Regions from separate parts of the Serratia ficaria genome, predicted to be linked through region 2. Evidence: predicted binding sites of a transcription regulator. Region 2 holds the regulator's gene; each other region holds the start of a gene.

Region 1 (4,731 bases), 1.6 Mb from region 2:
ATGCGGTAGTTCGGTGACTCTTTGGTGATGGTCACGTCGTGCACGTGGCTTTCCTGAATGCCGGCGCCGCTGATGCGCACGAACTCCGCCTTGGTGCGCAGCTCGTCGATGGTGGCGCAGCCGGTCAGGCCCATGCAGGAGCGCAGGCCGCCCATCTGCTGGTGCACGATGGCTTTCAGCATGCCTTTGTAAGCCACGCGGCCTTCGATGCCTTCCGGCACCAGCTTGTCGGCGGCGTTATCGGTCTGGAAGTAACGGTCGGAAGAGCCTTTGGACATCGCGCCCAGAGAGCCCATGCCGCGGTAAGACTTGAACGAACGGCCCTGATACAGCTCGATTTCGCCCGGGGATTCTTCGGTGCCCGCCAGCATGGAGCCGACCATTACGCAGGACGCGCCGGCCGCGATGGCCTTGGCGATGTCGCCGGAGAAGCGGATGCCGCCGTCGGCGATAACCGGGATGCCGGTGCCCTCCAGCGCTTCGACCGCATCGGCGATGGCGGTGATCTGCGGTACGCCCACGCCGGTCACGATGCGGGTGGTGCAGATGGAGCCAGGGCCGATACCCACTTTAACCGCGCTCACGCCGGCTTCAGCCAGCGCCTTGGCGCCCGCCGCGGTGGCGACGTTGCCGCCGACGATTTCCAGCTCCGGGTATTTGGCGCGGGTTTCGCGAATGCGCTGCAACACGCCTTCGGAGTGGCCGTGGGAAGAGTCGATCAGCAGTACGTCAACGCCGGCGGCGACCAGCGCGTCAACGCGCTCTTCGTTGCCGGCGCCCGCGCCTACCGCCGCGCCTACGCGCAGGCGGCCGTGCTCGTCTTTACAGGCGTTCGGTTTGCGTTCCGCTTTCTGGAAGTCTTTAACGGTGATCATGCCCAGCAGGTGGAAGCTGTCGTCCACCACCAGCGCTTTCTCAACGCGTTTTTCGTGCATTCTCTGCAGCACCACTTCACGCGCTTCGCCTTCTTTCACCGTGACCAGACGCCCTTTCGGCGTCATCACCGCGGTGACCGGCTGGTTCAGATCGGTCACGAAGCGTACGTCGCGGCCGGTGATGATGCCGACCAGTTCGTTTTCTTCGGTCACGACCGGGTAGCCGGCGAAGCCGTTGCGGGCGGTCAGCTCTTTCACTTCTTTCAGGGTGGTGGCGGGGGTAACGGTCTGCGGGTCGGTGACTACGCCGCTTTCATGTTTCTTCACCCGGCTGACTTCTTCAGCCTGGCGCTCGATGGACATGTTTTTGTGAATGAAGCCCAGGCCGCCTTCCTGCGCCAGCGCGATGGCCAGGCCGGATTCGGTCACGGTATCCATGGCTGCGGACAGCATAGGGATATTCAGGCGGATATTTTTGGTCAGTTGAGTGCCGAGCTCTGCAGTGTTAGGCAGAACCGTGGAGTGTGCTGGAACCAGGAGAACGTCGTCAAACGTCAGAGCTTCTTTTGCGATACGTAGCATGGGCAATATCTCACCAGGGTGGGCTGTGAAAAAGATAAAATATTGCCGCGGCATTATACAGAGCGTAATCGGTTGCCTCCAGCACTTTCTTACAAAAACTCTTGATTACCTTTTTCAGCCATGTAGTATCGACCAATTAAGTGATTGTTTTGAAATTTGATCTGGGTCACATGTCGCTACCTACCTCGCCGCCCATTTTTACCGTAAGCCGCCTGAATCAGACGGTTCGACAGCTGCTGGAAATGGAAATGGGGCAGATTTGGCTCTCCGCCGAGATCTCCAACTTCTCCCAGCCCGCCTCCGGCCACTGGTATTTCACCCTGAAAGACGATCGCGCGCAGGTGCGCTGTGCGATGTTCCGCAACAGCAACCGCCGCACCACCTTCCGGCCGCAGAACGGCCAGCAGGTGCTGGTGCGCGCCAGCATTACGCTGTACGAACCGCGCGGCGATTACCAGCTGATCGCCGAGAGCATGCAGCCCGCCGGCGACGGCCTGCTGCAGCAGCAGTTCGAGCAGTTGAAGCAGCGTCTGAGCGCCGAAGGGCTGTTCGATCAGCAGTTCAAGCAGCCGCTGCCCGCCCCGGCCAAGCGCGTCGGGGTGATCACCTCCGCCAGCGGCGCGGCGCTGCACGATATCCTGCAGGTGCTGCAGCGGCGCGATCCTTCGCTGCCGATCGTCATCTACCCCACTTCGGTGCAGGGCGCGGAAGCGCCGCTGCAGATCGTGCGCGCCATCGACACCGCCAACCGCCGTGACGAATGCGACGTGCTGATCGTCGGCCGCGGCGGCGGTTCGCTGGAAGACCTGTGGAGCTTCAACGACGAGCGGGTGGCGCGGGCAATTTTCGCCAGCCGCATTCCGATCGTCAGCGCCGTCGGCCATGAGACCGACGTGACCATCGCCGACTTTGTCGCCGATCTGCGCGCCCCTACCCCCTCCGCCGCCGCCGAGCTGGTCAGCCGCAATCAGCTGGAGCTGCTGCGCCAGCTGCAGTCGCAGCAGCAGCGGTTGGAAATGGCGATGGACTACTATCTGGCCCAGCGGCAGCAGCAGTTCACCCGCATCAACCACCGTTTGCAGCAGCAGCATCCGCACCTGCGCCTGGCGCGCCAGCAAACGCTGCTGTTCAGGCTGCAGCGCCGCCTGGAAGACGGCATGCAAAACCAGCTGCGCCTGGCGTCGCGCCGCAGCGAGCGCGCCCAGCAGCGGCTGGCGCAGATGCAGCCGCAGGGCCGCATCCACCGCTATCAGCAACGGGTGCAGCAGCAGGAATACCGCCTGCAGCAGGCGCTGGAGCGCCGGCTCAACGCCTACCGCCAACGCTTCGGCGTGGCCTGCAGCCAGCTCGAGGCGGTCAGCCCGCTGGCGACGCTGGCGCGCGGCTACAGCGTGACGCAAACCCCGCGCGGCGAGCTGCTGAAAACCACCCAACAGGCGCAGGTCGGCGAACTGCTGAAAACCCGTCTGCAGGATGGTTGGGTGGAAAGCGAGGTGAAAACCATCACCGTCGCCAGGAAGCCGCGCAAGAAGCGCGCGGCCCAGTAACCGCCCTATTCCAACGTAAAACTCTCGCCCGGCTCGCCGTTAACCCACAGCGCGCGCGTTTCGCCGGCCGGCAGGCTCAGCTGCAGCGTACGCCACGCCGGGCGGAACTGCCCTTCGGGGGTGAGGGTCAGCATGAGCCGCTGATTGTCGCTGCGCAGCTCCCAGCGCAACCACAGCGCGTTGCCCTGCCGCCAGCCATAACTTTCCCCGTCGTCTTCGAACAACAGCCCTGACGCGCTGCCACAGCCTTTAATCGGGTACAGCCGCAGCTCGCGCCGATCGTCGGCGGCAGCGTCCACATGCGCCAGCCGCTGCGACAGCGGCAACCCGGCCCCGGCGCGCACCAGCAGCGGCAAGCGCTCCAGCGGCGCGTCCAGCACCACCGTCTGGCCGCCGCTGAACCATTGCCCGCTGTAGAAACAGTACCAACCGTCACCGTTGTCCGGCAGGTATACCGGGCGCCGGCGCTGCCCCTGCTCCACCACGCTGGCCACCAGCAGATCGCGGCCGATCAGGAAATCGTCGGTTTCCTCCAGCGTGCGCGCGTCGTGCTCATGATCGAGGAAGGTCGGGCGCAGCATCGGCTCGTCGTCGGCGCTGGCCTGCCACAGCAGGGTGTAGAAATACGGCATCAGCCGGTAGCGCAGGTTGATCGCCTCGCGCACCGCCGGGGTGACGGCCGGGTACATCCAGGGTTCGTTGACCGTGGCGTCGTCGTTCCACGAATGGATGGTGAAGCGCGGGTGCATCACGCCGTTTTGCACCCAGCGCACCAGCAGTTCGGCGTCCGGTTTGTCGCCGGAGAAGCCGCCGACGTCGTGCCCCAGGTTGTACAGCCCGGACAGGCTCATGCCCAGCCCCATGCGGATGTTGTAGCGCAGGGTCTGCCAGCTGGTGCGGTTGTCGCCGCTCCAGGTCTGCACATAGCGCTGCATGCCGGCGCAGCCGGAGCGCGAAATCAAATACGGCCGCAGCTGCGGCGCAAAGCGCTGCTGAGCCTCCATCGAGGCGCGCATCATCAGCAGCGGCATCACCGGGCGGATATGCTTGATGGCGAGCGGCCGGCCAAAGCCGTGGCAGCGCGCTTCGCCGTCCCACACTTCGTATTCGTTGTTGTCGTTCCAGGTGGAATCGATGCCCATCTCCAGCAGCTGCCGCGTAACGCCCTGCTGCCACCAGCGCACCGCCGCCGGGTTGGTGAAATCGAGGTGCGAGCCTTCGTCGTCCCAGAAGCTGGAGCGCTCCGGCGCCTCGCTCTGCGAATCGCGGATGAACAACCCCTGCTCCGCCGCCTGCCGATACTGCGGATGGTCCTGCAGCAGGCAGGGCTTGATGTTGGCCGCCAGCTTCAGGCCGGCGTCGTGGAACGCCTGGCTCAGCCGCTGAGGCTGCGGCACCTTGTCGTAGTTCCAGTTGAACACGTAACGCTTGTTGCCGATCGAGGTATAACCCGACGACAGCTGGAAAGAGTCGCAGGGAATGTCGTGCCGTTGGCATAAGGCGATGAACTGCTGCAGCTGCCGCTGGGCGTCCGGCGCGTCGGTGTAATGCATGGTCGAGCCGCTGTAGCCCAGGCTCCATTTGGGGCCGAAATGGGTTTTGCCGGTCAGCCGCACGAACGCCTTGGTGACGTCCAGCACCTTCGGCCCGAGGAACAGATAATAATCCAGATCCCCCGCCTCGGCCTGATAGCGGCGATAGGCCAGGTGGTAGTTGTCGATCTCGTT
Region 2 (4,731 bases):
GTCATTTATTGCTTCCTCAAGCCACATCTCATGGCTACAACATGCATCACACGGGCTATTGTAGCGGCTGGAACAGTCGCAAGAAAACGCCATCTTTTGCAAGGACATTCGCCCTGTGCCGATCGCGCCTCACCGGCAACGCCATTCCGGTTAAAACTTAGGCTCAGAATAACATTTTTAATCCGACCATTTCACTAATATATTTCGTCGCCCCCCGCCCGGCGTTTAATTAAAACCGCAACGCGAGACTGATGATTTTTTATACATCAACGGGCTGATTTTAAACCAAAAAAAAGGCTATTAACGTTTTCTCACAATATGGATTATTATTTATGAGTTCTCCGCTGTTTTATATGGCGAAATTCGGGAATACTGTGACTCTTTCGATATCCGTTTCGGGGCCAAGGCTGGTGACGTCGACATGCGTTTAATTCTTACGCTTTTTGTGCTGTTGTTTACGCAGCTATTCTTCAATCTGGCGCACGCTGCGCCGCAGGCGCGTATTGCCGCCGAGCAGCGCAAGAGCCATGTCAATGAAGCGCGGCCGGACGATCGCAAGAAAAAGAAAGCGGTCAAGGCCAGCAAAAAAGTGAAAGTGGCGGCCCCAGAGAAAAAAACCAAGGTCGCCAAGACCAAATCAGAGAAAACGGCCAAAAAGATCGTCAGCGCCAAATCGAAAACCAAATCCCAAAAAATCGCCAAAATTAAGGTGACCCCACCGAAGAAGGGTTACAAAAAAGGCTACGGCCGCCACCGCAGTGCCGGGATGGCTACCGCCAAACTGGTGCACGACGATAAGCCGCTGAAGCTCAGCCCGGCGCATAAAAAACGCTATCAACACGCCAAGCAAACCGCCATGGCCAAGCTGATGGATCAAATGGGCAAGCCTTATCGCTGGGGCGGCAGCTCGCCGCGTACCGGCTTTGACTGCAGCGGCCTGATTTATTACGCCTATAAGGACGTGGTGAAAATCAAGATGCCGCGCACCGCCAATGAGATGTATCACCTGCGCGACGCCGCGCCCATCAAGAAAAGCGAGCTGGAAAGCGGCGATCTGGTGTTCTTCCGCATCAACAACCGCGGCGTGGCCGATCACGTTGGGGTTTATCTGGGCAACGGCAAATTCATCCAGTCGCCGCGCACCGGTGAAGAGATCCGCATCAGCCAGCTCGACAACGACTACTGGCAGAACCACTATATCGGCGCGCGCCGGGTCGTCACGCCGAAAACCATTCGTTAATACTTAGCGCGGCCGAAGTGGCCGGAGAACCTCCAGGCGTTGGCGAACGGGACGTTTGTTGCAGAAGAACGGGGATAACCGCGGGGAAAGCGACGAGGCGCAGCAAGCTGCGCCTGTTAATGCCGGGAATTCAGTTCAGCGCAGCGGTGAAGCTGAAGGCAATGATCACGGCCAGCGCACACAGGGTGGTGAACAGCGACATCTTCAGATCGGTATCCATTACTACTCCTTCTCAGATAGGCTTTCCCAAGGATAAAAGGCGTACAATTAGTACGTCAAATCATTTTCCCACAGTTCGCCAATAAAATCTTGTTATCATTTCCCGGTTTATAATGCCGATTACCTCTTCCCCTTTTGCTCAATATGCGACAAAATTCGCAGTTCACAACTGCGTACCGGCAACAATGCCCCTCCTGACCAGCGCTGAAGACTTCAACACATTAAAAACTCGGTTTTCGCTTCTCTGGAGAAGGATCTACGCAGGCAAACGATTAACATCACACTTACATGCTGCAACATGTGAGTTCAGGAGTCATTTCTTACATGGCAACGATTAAAGATGTGGCCAAACGCGCTGGCGTTTCCACCACCACCGTTTCGCACGTCATCAATAAGACTCGTTTCGTCGCCGAAGAAACCAAAGCGGCCGTATGGGCCGCGATCAAAGAATTGCATTACTCGCCGAGCGCCGTGGCGCGCAGCCTGAAGGTCAATCACACCAAGTCGATCGGCCTGCTGGCCACCTCGAGCGAGGCGCCCTATTTTGCCGAAGTGATCGAAGCGGTGGAGAACAGCTGCTACAGCAAAGGCTACACGCTGATCCTGTGCAACTCGCATAACAACCTGGACAAGCAGCGCGCCTATCTGGCGATGCTGGCGCAAAAGCGCGTCGACGGCCTGCTGGTGATGTGCTCGGAATACCCGGACCAGCTGTTGGGCATGCTGGAAGACTACCGCAATATCCCGATGGTGGTGATGGACTGGGGCGCGGCGCGCGGCGATTTTACCGACACCATCATCGACAACGCCTTCGAGGGCGGTTATCTGGCCGGCCGTTATCTCATTGAGCGCGGCCACCGCGACATCGGCGCCATTCCTGGGCAGCTGGCGCGCAACACCGGCGGCGGGCGACATCAGGGCTTTCTGAAGGCGATGCAGGAAGCCAATATCGAGGTGCGCGACGAATGGATCGTACAGGGCGACTTTGAGCCGGAGTCCGGTTACAAGGCCATGCATCAGATCCTGTCGCAGAAACAGCGTCCGACCGCGGTGTTCTGCGGCGGCGACATCATGGCGATGGGCGCCATCTGCGCCGCCGACGAACTGGGGCTGCGGGTGCCGCAGGACATTTCGGTGATCGGTTACGATAACGTGCGCAACGCCCGCTACTTCACGCCGGCGCTGACCACCATCCACCAGCCGAAGGAACGCCTGGGCGAAATGGCCTTCACCATGCTGCTGGATCGCATCATCAGCAAGCGCGAGGAATCGCAGGTGATCGAGGTGCATCCGAAACTGATCGAGCGCCGTTCGGTCGCCGACGGCCCGTTCGTCGACTACCGCCGTTAATCCCCGCCGCCGGAAGCCCGCCCGGCCTCCGGCGCCGCTTCGCTCAGCCATTCCTGATTCAGGGTTTCGCTGTCCCCCAGATAGTCCAGCAGCCAGGCCATCGCCGGCGACGGCTTATCCTGCTGCCAGGTCAGGCAGCACGGGCTGGCGGGAAAAGGCTGCTGCAGCTGCAGCGCCGCCAGCTCCCCGCGCCGCACCAGCGGCAACGCCCGATGGGCCGGCATCATGCCGACGCACAGCCCGGCGCACAGGCAGTCCAGCGCCGAGGTCCAGTCCGGCGCCACCAGCCGCCGTTGGTTGTCCAGCGTCCAGGTCACGCGCTTCGGCAGGCTGCGCGAGGTATCTTCCAGGCACAGCGAAGGATAAGGCCGCAGCTGGTCGTCATTCAGCGGGCCGCTCAGCAGCGCCAGCGGATGCTGCGGGCTGACCACGCACAGCCAGTTCATGTCGCCCATGTCGCGGAAGGCGAAGCCGCCGCCGACCGGCACCGCGCGCGTTGCGCCGATCGCCATCTCCGCCCGCCCGTCGACCAGCGCATCCCACACGCCGTTAAACACCTCCGGCTGCATCAGTAATTCGACATCGGGAAAGTGACGATAGAAATCCAGCACCAGCTGGCGACTGCGCTGCGGTTTGACGATGATGTCCACCGCGATTTTCAGCTGGCCGCGCCAACCGTTGGCCACCTGCTGGCACTGGCGGCGGGTGTCGAGCATTTTTTTGATGACAACCCGCGCATCCTTGATGAACAGCGCGCCGGCCGGCGTCAGTTCCACATCGCGATGGCGCCGTTCAAACAGCGGCACCGCCAGCCATTGCTCCAGCTGACGCACGGTATAGCTGACCGCCGAGGGCACCCGGTGCAGCTCCTGCGCCGCCGCGCTGAAACTGCCGGTGCGGGCCACCGCGTCCACGACTTCCAGAGAATATTCAGACCACATCGTCTTGCCTTCAATTTTTTTAACAGCAGTTTGCAAATATTACCGTTTCACAAGCAGAGATCCAGCCGGATACACTTGCCGGCGCTAAAAACCTGCGACAACAAAATACCAACGAGAAATACCATGCGAAATTCCTTTGGCTTTATGTTCTATCTCGCCGGCCTGAGCATGCTGGGTTATCTGGCGACCGACATGTACCTGCCGGCCTTCGGCGCCATGCGGGAAGAGCTGCAAATTTCCGCCGGCGCCATCAGCGCCAGCCTCAGCATCTTTCTGGCCGGCTTCGCCTTTGCGCAGCTGCTGTGGGGGCCGCTCTCCGACCACCTGGGCCGCAAGCCGGTGCTGCTGATCGGCCTGGCGCTGTTCGCCCTCGGCTGCCTCGGCATGCTGTGGGTGCAAAATGCCGTGCAGCTGTGGTCGTTACGCTTTATTCAGGCGATCGGCGTCTGCTCCGCCGCCGTTACCTGGCAGGCGCTGGTGGTCGATCGCTACCGCGACGGCAAGGCCAACCGCGTGTTCGCCACCATCATGCCGCTGGTCGCGCTGTCGCCGGCGCTGGCGCCGCTGCTGGGCGCCTGGCTGTTGAACCACGCCGGCTGGCGGATGATCTTCGCCGTGCTGCTGGGCATCGCCCTGCTGCTGCTGCTGCCGACCCTGCTGCTGAAAGAAAGCGCCAGGCCGCAGCCCATCGCGGCCGAAAAGAACCGCGGCGTCAGCTTCTGGCAGCTGTTGAAATCCCCGGTGTTCAGCGGCAACGTCGCCATGTTCGCCGCCTGCTCGGCCGGATTTTTCGCCTGGCTGACCGGTTCGCCGTTTATCCTCGGCGACATGGGCTACGGCCCGAACGATATTGGCCTGAGCTATGTGCCGCAAACCCTGGCCTTCCTGTTGGGGGGCTATGGCTGCCGCACCGCGTTAAAGCGCATCAACGGTACAACCTTGCTGCCGTGGCTGTTGGTAACCTATGGCGCTAGCATGGTG
Region 3 (4,731 bases), 1.9 Mb from region 2:
CCGTGGTGACCTGGGGCGGCGTGGCGTTTCTGCTGTGGTACGGCTGGGGGGCGTTTCGCACCGCCCTCAGCCCGCAGCCGGCGCTGGCGGTCGCGCAAGAGCTGGCGCAGAGCCGCTGGCGCATCGTGGTCACCATGCTGGCGGTCACCTGGCTGAACCCGCACGTTTATCTGGACACCTTCGTGGTGTTGGGCAGCTTGGGCGGCCAGCTGACGGCGGACGTGCGCTCCTGGTTCGCCCTGGGCGCGGTCAGCGCCTCGGCGGTGTGGTTCTTCGGGCTGGCGCTGCTGGCCTCCTGGCTGGCGCCCTGGCTGAATACCCGGCTGGCGCAGCGCATCATCAATGGCCTGGTGGGGCTGGTGATGTGGGGCATCGCGTTGCAATTGGCCTGGCAGGGGGCAAGTTTATAAGAATTTGTCACTAATCCGAATTTAAAACCCCGCGCGATATGCTACGTTTTATGCCAAGGAACCGGCTGTTCTCACAGGAAAAGGCCGGTAATCAGAGACAGCCTGTCATAAGGAGACACTGTGAAGCTTAAAGCATTGGCTATGGCCGCAATGGTTGGATTAGGGACGTTACCGCTGGCGCTGCAGGCGGCCGAAGTGCCGGAAGGGCCGCACGTGGTTACCTCGGGCACTTCCAGCGTCGACGCTACGCCGGACATCGCCACCCTGGCGATCGAAGTCAGCGTCTCCTCCAAAGACGCCGCGCAGGCGAAGAAGCAGGTGGATGAGCGCGTGGCGCAATACTTCGATTTCCTGCAGAAAAACAACATCGAGAAGAAAGACATCAGCGCCGCCAACCTGCGCACCCAGCCGGAGTACGATTACCTGAAAACCGGCGAGTCGGTGCTGAAGGGTTACCGCGCGGTGCGTCAGGTGCAGGTGACGCTGCGTCAGCTGGACAAGCTGAACGGGTTGCTGGACGGCGCGTTGAAATCCGGCCTGAACGAGATCCGCGCGGTTGAGCTGGGCGTGGCCAAGCCGGACGTCTATCGCGAGCAGGCGCGTCAGAAAGCCATCGAAAACGCCACCCAGCAGGCCGCTTCACTGGCGAAGGGCTTTAACGCCAAGCTGGGCCCGGTTTACAGCATCCGTTACCACGTGGCCAACTACCAGCCGATGCCGGTAGCGCGCATGTACAAGGCCGCGGGCGCGGCGGCGGAGAACGATGCGGCGCAAACCTACGAGCAGCAAAGCATTCACTTCGACGATCAGGTGGATGTGGTGTTTGAACTGCAGCGCAACGCCGCGCAGTAACGCCGGGCTGCGGCGATAAAAAAGGTTCGCTGCGGCGAACCTTTTTCGTTTAATCCTGGCGCAGTACCTGGCGGCCGTAGTCCAGCAGCGCGTCGGTCACCTTGCGCATCATGCGGCTTTCCGGCGCAAAGCGGTGCCAGAACAACATGCGGCGCTGGTAGAGCCCCGGCGTCAGATCGATAAGCTCACCCGACTCCAGCTCTTTCTCAATCTGCAGATGCGGGATCATGCAGCAGGTGGTGCCCTGGCGCGCCAGCTGCACGAAGGCTTCGGACGAGTTCACGATGTGGCAGGGTACGCTGCCCGGCGACAGATCGAAATTCTGCTGCAGGAAGGCCTGATGCATATCGTCGAGGTGGTCGAACGCCACCGCCGGCGCCTTCAGCAGCGCGGAGCGGGTGACGCCGTTCGGGAAGTAGCGCTCGGCGAAGCCCTTGGAGGCGACAAACAGATAGTCCAGCGCGCCGAGTTGGTCCACCAGGCAGCTCGGCAGCGGCTGCGGCTGAATACTCACCGCCCCCACCACTTCGCCGCGGCGCAGGCGTTCCTGGGTGCGGGTTTCATCTTCCACCTGCAGATTCAGGCGCACCGGGGAGTCCGCCAGCACCGGCTTCAGCGCCGGCAGCAGCCAGGTGGCCAGACTGTCGGCGTTGACCGCCAGCGACAGCAGCAGCGGCGTGTCGATGCCGGTGTCGTTGCCCAGCCACTCTTCTTCCAGCAGCTCAACCTGATGCAGCAGCGCCAGCAGTTTCTGCCCCTGTTCGGTCGGGCGCGGCGGCACGGTGCGCACCAGCAGCGGTTGGCCGAACAGGTTTTCCAGCTGTTTAATGCGTTGGGATACCGCCGATTGCGTGATGCAGAGTTTTTGTGCGGCGCGCTCAAAGCCGCGCTCACGGATCACCGCGTCCAGCGCTTGCAGCGTTCGATAGTCTGGGCGTTTCATCGGAAAAGATATCCCTTAAATAAAATTGATATCGGCACTATGCCACATTTTGGCCGTTGCGCAGGTGTAAAAATCACGCGGTCATCTCGCCGCCGCGCGGCTAAAAATGCGGCTCAGGGTGAAGAAGTGTGATCCTGCCTGAGTGAAAAATAACGTTTTACCCTATAATACGCACAGGTTTTCGTACATAGGCAATGGACATATTATGACGCAGGATGAACTGAAAAAAGCGGTGGGTTGGGCGGCGCTGGACTACGTGACGCCGGGTACCATCGTCGGGGTCGGCACCGGTTCGACCGCCGCCCATTTTATTGATGCGCTGGGCTCCATCAAGCACCAGATCGAAGGCGCGGTGTCCAGTTCCGATGCCTCAACCGCCAAGCTGAAAAGCCTCGGCATTCACGTGTTCGACAGCAACGAAGTGGACTCGCTGGATATCTACGTCGACGGTGCGGACGAAATCAACGCCCATATGCAGATGATCAAGGGCGGCGGCGCGGCGCTGACGCGTGAAAAGATCATCGCCGCCATCGCGCGCAAATTCATCTGCATCGTCGACGCTACCAAGCAGGTGGACGTGCTGGGCAAGTTCCCGCTGCCGGTGGAAGTGATCCCGATGGCGCGCTCTTACGTGGCGCGCGAGCTGGTGAAGCTCGGCGGGCTGCCGGAATATCGCCAGAACGTGCTGACCGACAACGGCAACGTGATCCTCGACGTGCATAACCTGAGCATCACCGACGCGGTGGCGCTGGAGAACAAAATCAACGGCATCGCCGGCGTGGTCACCGTCGGCCTGTTCGCCAACCGCGGCGCGGACGTGGCGCTGGTCGGCACGCCGAACGGCGTCAAGGTCGTCGAATAAAACGCTGCGCTCACCGCGGCTATGCGGCCTGGCGATCCCCCCGGCCGCATAATTCACTGGTTAAAATATCTTTTCTTAAAATCGCCAAATTTGGTGACTTATGTCACATTTCTGGTGATGGCTCCATAAAGCTTCTGTCTAAATCTTTCCCTATGGCATTTTCTGCCAGAAACCGCCGGCCGGGCTGAGCCTTGTACTGGCGGGCAGGCAATCGTTTGTATTGCCGCCCGCGTTATTTTTGTTATGTTGGATGGGTGCTGTTTCACAACAGCCGCTTCTGAAGTCTGAACATAGGGTCGGGTAAATGGCAAAAGTATCATTGGAGAAAGACAGGATTAAATTCCTGTTGGTAGAAGGGGTTCATCAGAGCACGGTAGATAATCTGCGCGCCGCCGGTTATACCAACATTGAATATCATAAAGGTGCGTTAGACACCGAATCGCTTAAGGCATCCATCCGCGATGCTCACTTCGTCGGCATCCGATCGCGTACGCATCTGACCGAAGAGGTTTTCGCCGCCGCCGAGAAGCTGGTCGCGGTAGGCTGTTTTTGCATCGGCACCAACCAGGTTGAATTGAAAGCGGCGACCAAGCGCGGCATTCCGGTGTTTAACGCGCCATTCTCCAATACCCGATCCGTGGCCGAAATGGTGCTGGGCGAGCTGTTGCTGATGCTGCGCGGCATCCCGGCCGCCAACGCCAAGGCGCACCGCGGCGTATGGCACAAGCTGGCCGTCGGCTCGTATGAAGCGCGCGGCAAGAAGCTGGGCATCATCGGTTACGGCCACATCGGCACCCAGCTGGGCATTCTGGCGGAAGGCCTGGGCATGAAGGTGTTCTTCTACGACATCGAGAACAAGCTGCCGCTGGGCAACGCTCAGCAGGTGCGCCATCTGTCCGATCTGCTCAACATGAGCGACGTGGTGACGCTGCACGTGCCGGAAACCCTGTCGACCAAGAATATGATGGGGGCGGAAGAGCTGGCGCTGATGAAGCCGGGCGCGATCCTGATCAACGCCTCGCGCGGCACCGTGGTGGATATCCCGGCGCTGTGCAACGCGCTGGCCAGCAATCACCTGGCCGGGGCGGCGATCGATGTGTTCCCGGAAGAGCCGGCGACCAACAGCGATCCGTTCAACTCGCCGCTGTGCGAGTTCGACAACGTGCTGCTGACGCCGCACATCGGCGGCTCCACGCAGGAAGCGCAGGAGAACATCGGCGACGAAGTGGCGGGCAAGCTGGCGAAATACTCCGACAACGGCTCGACCCTGTCGGCGGTCAACTTCCCGGAAGTCTCGTTGCCGGCGCATGGCCCGAACGCCAGCCGTCTGCTGCACATCCATGAAAACCGCCCGGGCGTGCTGACGCAGATTAACCAGATCTTCGCCGAAGAAGGGGTGAACATCGCCGCGCAGTACCTGCAAACCGGTCCGGAAATCGGCTACGTGGTGATCGACATCGAAGCGGAAACCGCACGCGCCGATGCTGCGCTGCAGCGCATGAAGGCTATCGACGGCACCATTCGCGCCCGTTTGCTGCTCTGATTGCGCCAGCGCGATCGCGATAATGAAAAAGGCCGGGATTATCCGGCCTTTTCTATTTGTCGTCCGGCCACGCCCAGCGGCGCGACGGGGTGATAATTTCCGGCAGCGGAATATCCCAATG

What was found. The regulator PurR, encoded in region 2, represses purine synthesis genes. The targets are predictions, from matches to a motif close to CANGCAAACGTTTGCNTG.
Region 1: the regulator PurR is predicted to act here: its motif matches at 1,519-1,536, upstream of guaB (IMP dehydrogenase).
Region 3: the regulator PurR is predicted to act here: its motif matches at 3,272-3,289, upstream of serA (phosphoglycerate dehydrogenase).

What each region holds. Positions count from the first base shown of each region.
Region 1 is NZ_LT906479.1:3,933,296-3,938,026, forward strand. It holds gene guaB (IMP dehydrogenase) at 1-1,457, opposite strand, end outside; gene xseA (exodeoxyribonuclease VII large subunit) at 1,628-3,004, shown strand; gene CKW09_RS18595 (glycoside hydrolase family 31 protein) at 3,010-4,731, opposite strand, start outside.
Region 2 is NZ_LT906479.1:2,380,632-2,385,362, reverse strand. It holds gene CKW09_RS11300 (Grx4 family monothiol glutaredoxin) at 1-5, opposite strand, end outside; gene CKW09_RS11295 (C40 family peptidase) at 422-1,240, shown strand; gene cydH (cytochrome bd-I oxidase subunit CydH) at 1,371-1,460, opposite strand; gene purR (HTH-type transcriptional repressor PurR) at 1,784-2,809, shown strand; gene punR (DNA-binding transcriptional activator PunR) at 2,806-3,750, opposite strand; gene punC (purine nucleoside transporter PunC) at 3,874-4,731, shown strand, end outside.
Region 3 is NZ_LT906479.1:4,290,500-4,295,230, reverse strand. It holds gene argO (arginine exporter ArgO) at 1-410, shown strand, start outside; gene CKW09_RS20250 (oxidative stress defense protein) at 552-1,262, shown strand; gene CKW09_RS20245 (LysR family transcriptional regulator ArgP) at 1,312-2,205, opposite strand; gene rpiA (ribose-5-phosphate isomerase RpiA) at 2,411-3,067, shown strand; gene serA (phosphoglycerate dehydrogenase) at 3,372-4,610, shown strand; gene CKW09_RS20230 (5-formyltetrahydrofolate cyclo-ligase) at 4,663-4,731, opposite strand, start outside.